Regions from separate parts of the Paenibacillus sp. FSL W7-1279 genome, predicted to be linked through region 2. Evidence: riboswitches for the same ligand, from Rfam matches in the RefSeq annotation. Region 2 holds a riboswitch; the other holds the start of a gene.

Region 1 (5,080 bases), 1.8 Mb from region 2:
AAATCCTTCAAGACTTCTTCGAAAGAGTCTCATATCCGCAGCCTTGCTTACGATTCCGATCGTCAAGTGATCTATGTGGGGGGAGCCGATGTCGCCAAGCTTTATCAATACAATCTCGCAAGCGGAAGATCCACCGCGCTTCATCCGCCTGAATTTAACGGCATGACTTCGGTTTATGATCTCCGGTATGCAGGGGGCAAACTTTTCGTGCGCGTGGATCCAGGACCCGTTATGTGTGTCTATGATCCCGATACCTCCAGTTGGATCGTAAATAAAAATACGGCCTATAATGCCCGGGGATTCTCACCAATATCGCCAGACGGCAAAACGGTGTTCTACACCTATTATGAGACTCTCCCGGGAGGCGGGCAGCAGTGGTCGCTTTATTCGTATGATGTGAATACGGGGGTTTACGGCTCGCTGGGCGTGGATGTCAAAGGAGCAGGCGTCGCTTTTGGTTATGTTCAGCTGGATCAGGCAAAGTATCCGGGCTGGACCTTGGTCGGATTGGCCGGAAATAGCGGCAGGGCATTTTATTACAATCTGGAAACCGGTTTGATTGAGACGCCGGAGCTTCCGTTTCCGGCACAGTTTGTGGAATTGTTTAATATCGGGAAGAGCACAGACGGGCAGATTCTGTCTTCGGGCTTCATTTCAGGCGGGGGAATGGGAATTTACTCGCCGACCCGTAACGAGACCAAGCATTATCCTCAAATCGGTCAAGTCGAAGGGTTCGGTTCATTGAACGGAAAGATGTATCTCGGTGTTTATCCTAGAGCGACCCTCTTTGAATACGATCCAGCCAAACCTTGGAACCGGACGGACCCATCAGAACCGAATAATCCGCTGCGGCTTGGTCAGTTGGGTTCGGAGCAAGACCGGCCCGTAGCCATGCTCGGGGTCGAGGAAGAAAACCTGTTATACATCGGTTCCTATCCAATTGCAGGCAAAACAGGCGGGGCACTTACCGTCTACAATCCTGTTACCGGAAAGTTTGATGTGAAGCGCGACATTATATCCGGTCATTCGATCAATTCGTTGCTTTACCAAAATGGAAAGCTGTTTATGGCCACCGGCGCGATGACCGGCGGAGAGGGGAAACTTGCCATTTACGATACAGCATCAGGCCGAGTAGAGCTGGAACAGGTACCTGTTCCGGGCAAAAAAGCAGTAACCTCTTTGATATGGGGCCCGGACGGTAACATATGGGGAATGGCGCTGGGGGCTCTGTTCATCTATGATACGGAACGCCAAGAGATTATTTACAGTGAGGATATGTTTCCTACAGCAGATTATGCACACAGCAATCCTCGATTGACCATTGGAACGGACGGCTATGTGTACGGTACCATTTATACGGGATATGTTGCTGACCATACTTATACGAGCAAGATGTTTAAGATTGACACAGCAAGCAAATCGCTGTCCATCTTGTTGGAGAGCAATGCGGAAAAGCTGGCGCAGGACGACTTTGGCAACTTCTATTTCAAATATGGCAGCGAGCTAATGAAGTATAGCGACCCGAATCTGGTCATGCCGCTGGACAAAGTACAACTCGAGGCTGAATCGCTCCAGCTTCACCCGGGAGATGAGGTCGGTTATTCCTACGAAGTCTTCCTTGAGAGAGGAAGAACGACTAAGGAGTTATCCGGCGCTCACATTGAGTATTTGAGCAGCCGTCCGGATAAGGCGGCGATCGACCCCAAAGGAAAGATTATCGCCAAGCATCCGGGGCAAGCCGAATTGTCGATTCGAATTACATTGAACGGGGTAACAGTTGAATCCAATAAAATCAAGGTGAAAATAACCGGACCTTTTTAAAACTGTTCATGACATATAGCAATATGAGGCCGTTGTCCTGGACAACGGCTCTTTATTTTATTATCCAGTGATCCATTAGACCGGGAACTTGAAGGATGGAATTACCAAGTGGGTTGAACTTATGAAAGTTTTCTGATCGGAAGCGAGATGTCCTTACCAGTTAAAGACGGTAATTTAGTCCCGTTTGACAAGAGGCAAAAGTTATAGTGTTTGATGATTTCTGCTGTCGCAATTAGGTCAATGGATATAGGAGTGAAGTTAAAAAATAGAACTATTTTCTTGATCAGCCATCATCTAATATCCAAGTAATTACAGAAAATCGCAGCCTTTCTTTTGAACAGAATAGCTTTAATACATAGTTAAATGAAGTGTAGTGAAGTCGAGGAGTGGAAAAAATTAGTAAAGATTAACTATCACGACCTAGTGTTTCATGAGGGTTATCAATATCATCAAAACCATTCTTGAAAGACAATATTGAACAAAAGACCTATCGATTTTCATTTGGAAACAAGATACAGTAATTGTAAATCGAATACATAATATAATCATGGTTTACAATTTAAATACTATTTTTGTACGACAATAGCAAACCCACCGAAAGGTGGCGACGCAAAGCTATAGGGGCTAATGCGGGATCTACTGCGACCGCAATGCCAGCCAGTTGCCGAATACAACGGGAAACCTCCGTTTTATTCATTATTTTGAATTGAAGAAAGGGGTTTTTTTGACGTTCCAAAAAACAACGGTGGCTTCGCTATAAAAAACTAGTTTGGGGTTGAAGGGGGACATTACTTGATCGCAGAATGCGAAGAGGATTTTTCTGTTCGTTAACAATCAGACATTAATGAATCGATTATCCGGGAGGTTGATGGTCATGGAACAAACGACTTGTGATGTATCAATTGACGAATTGCCGAGGGGGGGATGGGCCAACGATGAAGGAAACCAGGTTCGTTTTTCCCTGGATTTTGCAACGACCCGAAAACTCCATGAACTTGCGTTCAATTTCGGAATAACTGTGGATATGGCACTTATGGCTTGTTATGCGATCCTGCTTGCCAAATATACCGGCGAGGATGATCCTGTAATTGGGTATCTGTTGGAAAGACAGATGTTTCCTATACGTTACTCTCCTACTGTACATAAGCCATTAGGTAAGTTTCTGATAGAAGTCAAGCATACCACGATGCAAGCACTCGAAGATCGGAATATGCGAAAGAATTTGAGCGGCAACCCGTTCATCAAAGCGGCGTTTACTTGGCAAAACGCCAATGCCACTCCTTATGAATCCGATCAGCTGGGGACGTTTGAGCTTGCTTTGACGGCTTTTAAGAAGGAATTTATCATGATACACCTTGAATATTCGACCCGCTCCTACAGAAAAGAAACGATCGAGCAGATGAGCGGCCACTTGAGCCGAATCGTGCATGAAGTAGTTGATTTCCCCGAGAAGGTGATTGCCGACATACGTATGATGTCGGAAGAAGAGGAGAGACAGATTCAGGCTTTCAGCGGATCCAAGACGGACTATCCTTCCAGCCAAACGGTCCATTACTTGTTTGAGGAACAGGTCCGTTTAACCCCCGATCGCCCGGCGGTCATGACCGAGGACCATCAGATGTCCTATCGGGAATTGAACGAACGCGCGAATCAGCTTGCAAAAGCACTGCAGGATCACGGCATTAAGCCGGAGAGCGTTGTTGGCATTGTCGCGGATCGGTCTGTCAATATGATTGTCGGGCTTACAGCCATATTGAAAGCTGGCGGCGCTTATATGCCCATCGAAGCCGATTTTCCGTGCGAAAGAATCGAATATATGCTCAAGGACAGTCGAGCGGGATTTTTACTGGCTCCTTCCAGCTGGAAGCCTGACATAGCATTTGAGGGAAAAGTAATTTATTGGGACAACGCGCAGCTAAGCCTTGACAGCTGTCCCCATACGATATCTGCAGCAACCTCGCAAAGTCTAGCCTATATCATCTATACTTCCGGATCAACGGGGACACCGAAAGGAGTCATGGTTGAGCATCGTAACATCGTAAGACTGGTCAAGAATACCAATTATTTCAACTTTTCCAAGGAGCATCGAATTTTGCAAACCGGTACAATAACATTCGATGCGTCGACCTTTGAAATTTGGGGATCCCTTTTGAACGGATCTACTTTGTATTTGATGAAGGACACGGACCTATTTGACCTTTACAAATTGAAGGAAACCATCATCGGCCACCGCATTACGGCTTGGTTTCTGACTACGGCTCAATTCCATAATCTGGCCGAACAGGACCCAGACGCCTTTCGTATGTTAGACACCTTGCTAATCGGCGGAGAAGCGTTATCGCCGAAGCACGTAAATGCCGTAAGGAAGAGGTGCCCCGATCTGCGGATGATCCATATGTACGGTCCAACGGAAAACACGACGTTCTCCACTTACTTCCCGATCGAACGTGATTTCGAATCGACCATTCCAATTGGCAGACCAATATGCAATTCATCCGCTTATATTCTTGATAAACAGTTGAAGCTTCAGCCGATCGGAGTAGTAGGAGAGCTTTGCGTCGGAGGAGACGGTATCGCGCGGGGGTATGTGAATCAGCTGGAATTGACAGAAGCCAAGTTTGTGGAACATCCGCTCCTCGGGGAAAGGTTATATCGAACGGGGGATTTGGCCCTGTGGCTGCCGGATGGCAATATCGAAATGATCGGGCGAATCGACGATCAAGTAAAGATCCGAGGGTATCGAGTGGAACCGGGAGAAATCGAGACCCGGCTATTGGAACACAACGCAATCTCGAAAGCCGCGGTAGCCGTCAAAGCAGACGGAAGTGGAAATCCGATAATATGTGCGTATTTTGTTGCGAAACAGGTGTTGTCCGAAACGGAAGTCAAGGCGTATTTAGCCCGGAATTTGCCTGAATATTTCCTGCCTTCACTTGTGGTGCAGATGGAAAGTTTGCCGCTTACCCCTAACGGGAAAGTCGATAAAAAAGCTCTGCCGGACCCTGATCTTCTTCGTCCGATGCTCGTCAACTGAGACGAACCGCTAAACGAAACGCAGCAAATGCTTAAAAAGATCTGGCTGTACAAGGATGTGGAGCAAATCGAGACCGCATTTGACCCGATCTATCGATGTTTATCGTCCAGTCATCACCAATGATGGATGGGAGCACACTAATTTGGGTAGGGAGCAAGGAAGGAAAAAAGTGAACAAAACAGATAAAGAGAAGTCAAGGCTAAAGTATGATGACGGCAAGCAGTC
Region 2 (5,080 bases):
TGGTTGTCGATATACAGCATCGATTGAAACCAGTCGTTCCAGTAAGCAAAGCAGAGAAACAATCCGATGGTGGCGATGACGGGCAGCGAGATCGGCATAATGATCGAGAAGAAAATTCGCAGCTGGCTCGCGCCGTCGATTTCGGCTGATTCGATCAGCCCGTCGGGAATCGTGCTTTTAAAAAAGGTTTTACATATGATGACGTTGAACGATGAAACGGCGAGCGGGAGAATAAGCGCCCAAATGCTGTCTTTCAGTCCCAGTAAATTCGTGTTAATGAAGTAGCTGGATACCAAGCCGCCGTTGAATACCATCGGGATGAATACCACCCAGGTGAGAAAACCCCTTAGCTTGTAGTTGGGGCGAGAGAGAACGTAACCCATGGAAGCGGTCAGCAATACGCCGAGCACGGTACCGACCACGGTAACGAGGGCGGATACACCGAGGGCCCGCAGAATCATCGTTCCCTGCCTGATGATGTAAACGTAAGCCTCGGCTGACAAAGCAACCGGCAGCAGATGATATCCGGTCTCACGGATGGACTCCTCACTGGAGAAGGAGATGGACAGAACAACGATTACAGGTATGACGCAGAGCAGGGCCAGCATAATAAATACCAGGTTGAAGAACAGGTTGACGGCTTTGTTTGTACGGTTAAACTTCTCAAGGCCCGTCTCGTAATTGGTTTTTGGTGTCATCGTCTTGCCTCCTTACATCATCGCGCTATCGGGATCGATTCGACGAACAATCCAGTTAGCGACCAGAATCGTAGCGCATCCCAGAACAGACTGTACGAATGCGGCTGCGGATGCCATCCCTACGGTGGCGGTTTTCAGTTGTTTATACACCATGACATCGATGGTGGTCGCCACGTTGAACAGTGAATTGGAGTCTCGCGTGACCTGATAGAACAAACCGAAATCGGTGTAAAATATGCGCCCTACGGCCAGGATGAACATCATGACGATCACCAGCTTGAGCATGGGCAATGTTATGAATCTCGTCTGCTGCCAAATCGAAGCGCCATCAATAACAGCTGCTTCATAATAGGTGCTGTCGATGCTTGTGATGGTTGCCAAATAAATGACCATACCATAGCCCAGGCCCTTCCAGACATTTAAGAGAATCAAGAAGAATGGCCAATATTGCGGCTCCATATACCAGTTAATAGGATCGCTGCCCATACTGACGAGCATTTGATTGACAATTCCTTTGTCGAAGCTTAAGAATGCCCAGCCTACCGCAGATACGACCACCCAGGATAGGAAATAGGGGAGGAACATCATCGTCTGATAGACTTTGCTGGCTTTGCGGCTGTGGAGGAGGCCGATCATGATCGCGAATAGGACGGGCAGAACGATCCCCAGCACAATAAACACAATGTTGTATCCGATCGTGTTTCGAATGATGATCCAGGCGTCATTCGACTTGAATAGGAACTCGAAGTTTTTGAGGCCGATCCAAGGACTGTTAAACACATTGCTCAAAAATCCGCCGCTAATCCTGAAATTTTTAAAGGCGATAATGATCCCGAACATCGGCAAGAAACTAAACAGGATGTACCAAATCGTGGTCGGCAGCGCCAAGAGGGTTAGCTCCGTATCCTGCTTGTGCCAGCGTATTCGTAAGCGCTTTCGTTTTTTGGGTTCGGCTTGTGAGCTCATGTCTGTCACTCCTTACGGTGTTATCTCGCTTGTCGTGCACTTGTTAGTTTTATTGTATAAGAGGAAGATTCGATGCTTCCAGATAACAAACTTGATACTATAGTCAACAAACGTTAGATTCGAAAGATTTATTGCTCTATTGTTCGGTTAATTAACAAGAGCCAAACTTTCAAGGTTAGACGCTCTGTGGGACCTAAGACAATATTCCAAATTTTAATTTTTTTATTGATAGAAATGGATATATTTGATATGATGTATTCACAAAAGCTACTCACGATAACGGCAAACTTGTCGAAAGGCAAGGACGCAAAGCTACAGGGTCTTCTTGACGAAACGTCAATGACAGCCAGCTACCGAACGAAGACGCTTTTTTTGTTTTTTTGGACAAACATCCACTGAATCCTGTGAAACTCTAATACGATAATGGCAAACTTGTCGAAAGACTAGGACGCAAAGCTACAGGGCCTTCTTGACGAAATGTCAAATGGCAGCCTGGCCACCGAAGGGGAGTTACAGCATGCGCAACGCAATGTTCGCGATAATTGGACTTTTTGCGTTACTGATATGGGCTCCGGTTGTACAAGCTGCACCATCTGAAGATTGGCTGGGCTTGGAGGAACTGGATCGTGGGGCAATCGTCATTCGATATGACGTGAAAGCAGGCACCAAAACGAAACTCATGATCGGAAAAGGTCAGGATCAATATACATATGGGCTTTCGAGGGCCAAGCAGCAGGAAGTTTTTCCACTGCAGATGGGCAACGGGAACTACAAGATTTCCGTGCTGGAACAAGTCAGCGGCAGCAAATACAAGATCGTACAGGAAGCGGCAGTTAAACTTCAACTGACGAACAGCAGCCAAGTGTTTTTGAACTCTGTACAAAATGTCGATTGGAGCGAAGAGGGCAAGGCTGCTCAGCTTGCGAAAAAGCTAACCCGCACTGCTCACTCCGACAAGGAAAAAGTACAGGCTGTCTACGAATATATCGTCGGGACGGTTCGGTACGACAACGCTCTGGCATCCAGCAAGCTGACGGATTACCTTCCCGATAGCAACCGCACGATCGCTGGACAAAAGGGAATGTGCTACGATTACGCCTCCCTGTTCGCTTCCATGCTCCGAAGCCTCGATATTCCGGCAAAGCTTGTCATGGGAACCTCGGAATACGTCGATGTCTACCACGCCTGGAATGAAGTATATTTGAACGGGCAGTGGGTAACCATTGACACAACCGTCGATGCAAGCTGGAAAAGCAAAGGAGCCGGATACAAAATGATTAAAGATGCCTCCAGCTATTCAGCATCCAAATACTACTAATTAATGCGTAACAATAAAATTAAGCTTTGGACGATTATGTCCAAGGCTTATTTCGCTTGTATAGAAATTGTATAGTTTTGGCCGATATAATGCAGGAAGCCCGCTGGGTTCTGAAGGAAAATACAGACACCAATGAATCGTGCGCCCGTAACAGGTCTTGAAGATGATGGCTCGTGAAGTCCATTATTGGCATGCATTTTGATAGAAGCATGGGACGAATCAGCGCACGAAAAAGTAAGATCGGAACCGAATATTACGAGGGTAATGATAAGATTGAGGGAGAGATTATGAAGAAAAAAGTAAGTGGAATTGTTGTGGCGCTGCTGCTTCTGTTTCAAACCCTATTGGGCACATTTGCTTGGACGGCGAATGCGGCGGGTAGCGAGCAGCCATCAGCCGCTACTGTGCAGGGATCAGAGACTGGCGTGCAGGAATTAGAAGTTAGCGAGCCAAAGACAGTCACGGATGACGTATATAACACGCCAGCACCAGCAGTCGACATGGAAGGAATACTAACCAAAGTCGTATTAACCGATGTGAACGGTACCGTGGTTGATGCGGTGTATAATCCGGACAGCAGCCTGGACATCGGTGCAGCCGTTAATCTCAGCTACGAATGGGAGCTTCCGAACGGACACGGCTACAAGAATGGGGATATATTCACTTTCGAGCTGCCGACGCAGTTTGAGATTTTTACGGACATTGACGCACCGCTCCTTGCCGGTCAAGGCGAAGTTGGCCGATTTACGGTTGATCGGAACGGGAAAGTTGTGATGACCTTCAACGATTACGTGGAGAATCATTCCAACATCAGCGGCAAGCTGGAAATTCGCACAGAGTTTAAGAAGGAAGTTGTTAAAGGAAGCACTGAAATCATTATTGCATTTCCGATAAAGGGCGGGGTTCAGACCATCATTGTGAACCTAAAGCCGCAAGGCGGAAAGCTGATCGAGAAGCAAGGGAAAGCGATCGGCAAAGATCAGATCGATTGGACGGTCCAGATCAACAAATCATTGGATAAAATCAAGCACGCGGTTCTCACAGATGAAATGCCTGAAGGCTTGGAACTCATCGCGGATTCCGTAGAGGTTTATAACCTGCAGGTTAACGGTGACGGCTCAGCGCTTCTTGGTGATAAGCTGGACGCTGGCAAGTACACCGTCCAAACGGGCGACGGCGGCAAACTGGAGCTTGCATTCCAGGATGAGATGATCAGCAAAGCCTACGAAATTCGCTTTTCGACGAAGCTTATCGGTCAACAGTCACGGTTTGAGAATACCGCTGTCCTGTCAGGCGAAGGGATGGAAAATGCCCAATCGACGGCGACCGTAACGGTAGATCGCGGCCAATTCTTGAATAAGTCGTATCGCCAGGATAAGGATACCGGAGTCATTACTTGGACGGTGAAATACAATTTCAACGAGAAGAAGATTCCGAGCGCTCAAGCCGTAATTACGGATGAATTTAGTGAGAATCATACCTGGGATGCCGATTCGCTGAAGGTGTATAACGGGAATTCGACGAATGCCAAAGACCTGGTTTCAGAAGAGGATTATAACGCTGTAGCGAAAGGCACGAACGGATTCGAGCTTCAATTCAAGCAGGATATCGATTCGCCTTATACGATCGTTTATCAGACGATGCCGGTTGACCGCTTGAGCTCCGAAGGTCAGGAGGTCAAGAACAAAGTTGTATCGGGTGATGCATTCAAGGAAGTAACAGCCCCGGGTTATGGAAGCCGTGCTCTGGTGAAAGGAAATACTAACATCGATTTCGCCAACAAAAAGGCAAAGTGGAAGATCACGGTCAATGGCGATAAAAAGCCGGACGGCACCAAATACAGCATGGAGAAGGTAGTCATCACGGATACGTTCCCGCAAGGCGGACTCGAATTCGTTCCGGATTCAGTGACTGTAAAAGCGGACGGGAAAGTCGTTCCAGAGGGCGATTATAAAATCGTGATCGATGATGTACGCAACGGGTTTGTCATCGAATTCTCCAAGATTGACGCCACTTATACGATTGAATATGAAACGAAGTTTAACATCGGCTGGCTGAAGGATCGCAAACGGGACTTTTTGAACAGAGCCTCGATGAC

What was found. Region 2 has a riboswitch for cyclic di-GMP ahead of MKY82_RS25645 (transglutaminase-like domain-containing protein). Riboswitches for the same ligand answer to the same signal wherever they lie in the genome.
Region 1: it holds a riboswitch for cyclic di-GMP, as region 2 does, so the genes downstream of both, MKY82_RS17430 (amino acid adenylation domain-containing protein) here and MKY82_RS25645 (transglutaminase-like domain-containing protein) in region 2, are expected to answer to the same signal.

What each region holds. Positions count from the first base shown of each region.
Region 1 is NZ_CP150215.1:3,933,629-3,938,708, reverse strand. Features, by position in the region: gene MKY82_RS17435 (hypothetical protein) at 1-1,821, shown strand, start outside; cyclic di-GMP riboswitch class I at 2,396-2,490, shown strand; gene MKY82_RS17430 (amino acid adenylation domain-containing protein) at 2,696-4,855, shown strand.
Region 2 is NZ_CP150215.1:5,692,496-5,697,575, reverse strand. Features, by position in the region: gene MKY82_RS25655 (carbohydrate ABC transporter permease) at 1-698, opposite strand, end outside; gene MKY82_RS25650 (ABC transporter permease subunit) at 711-1,664, opposite strand; cyclic di-GMP riboswitch class I at 1,936-2,022, shown strand; cyclic di-GMP riboswitch class I at 2,080-2,168, shown strand; gene MKY82_RS25645 (transglutaminase-like domain-containing protein) at 2,182-2,982, shown strand; gene MKY82_RS25640 (collagen binding domain-containing protein) at 3,156-5,080, shown strand, end outside.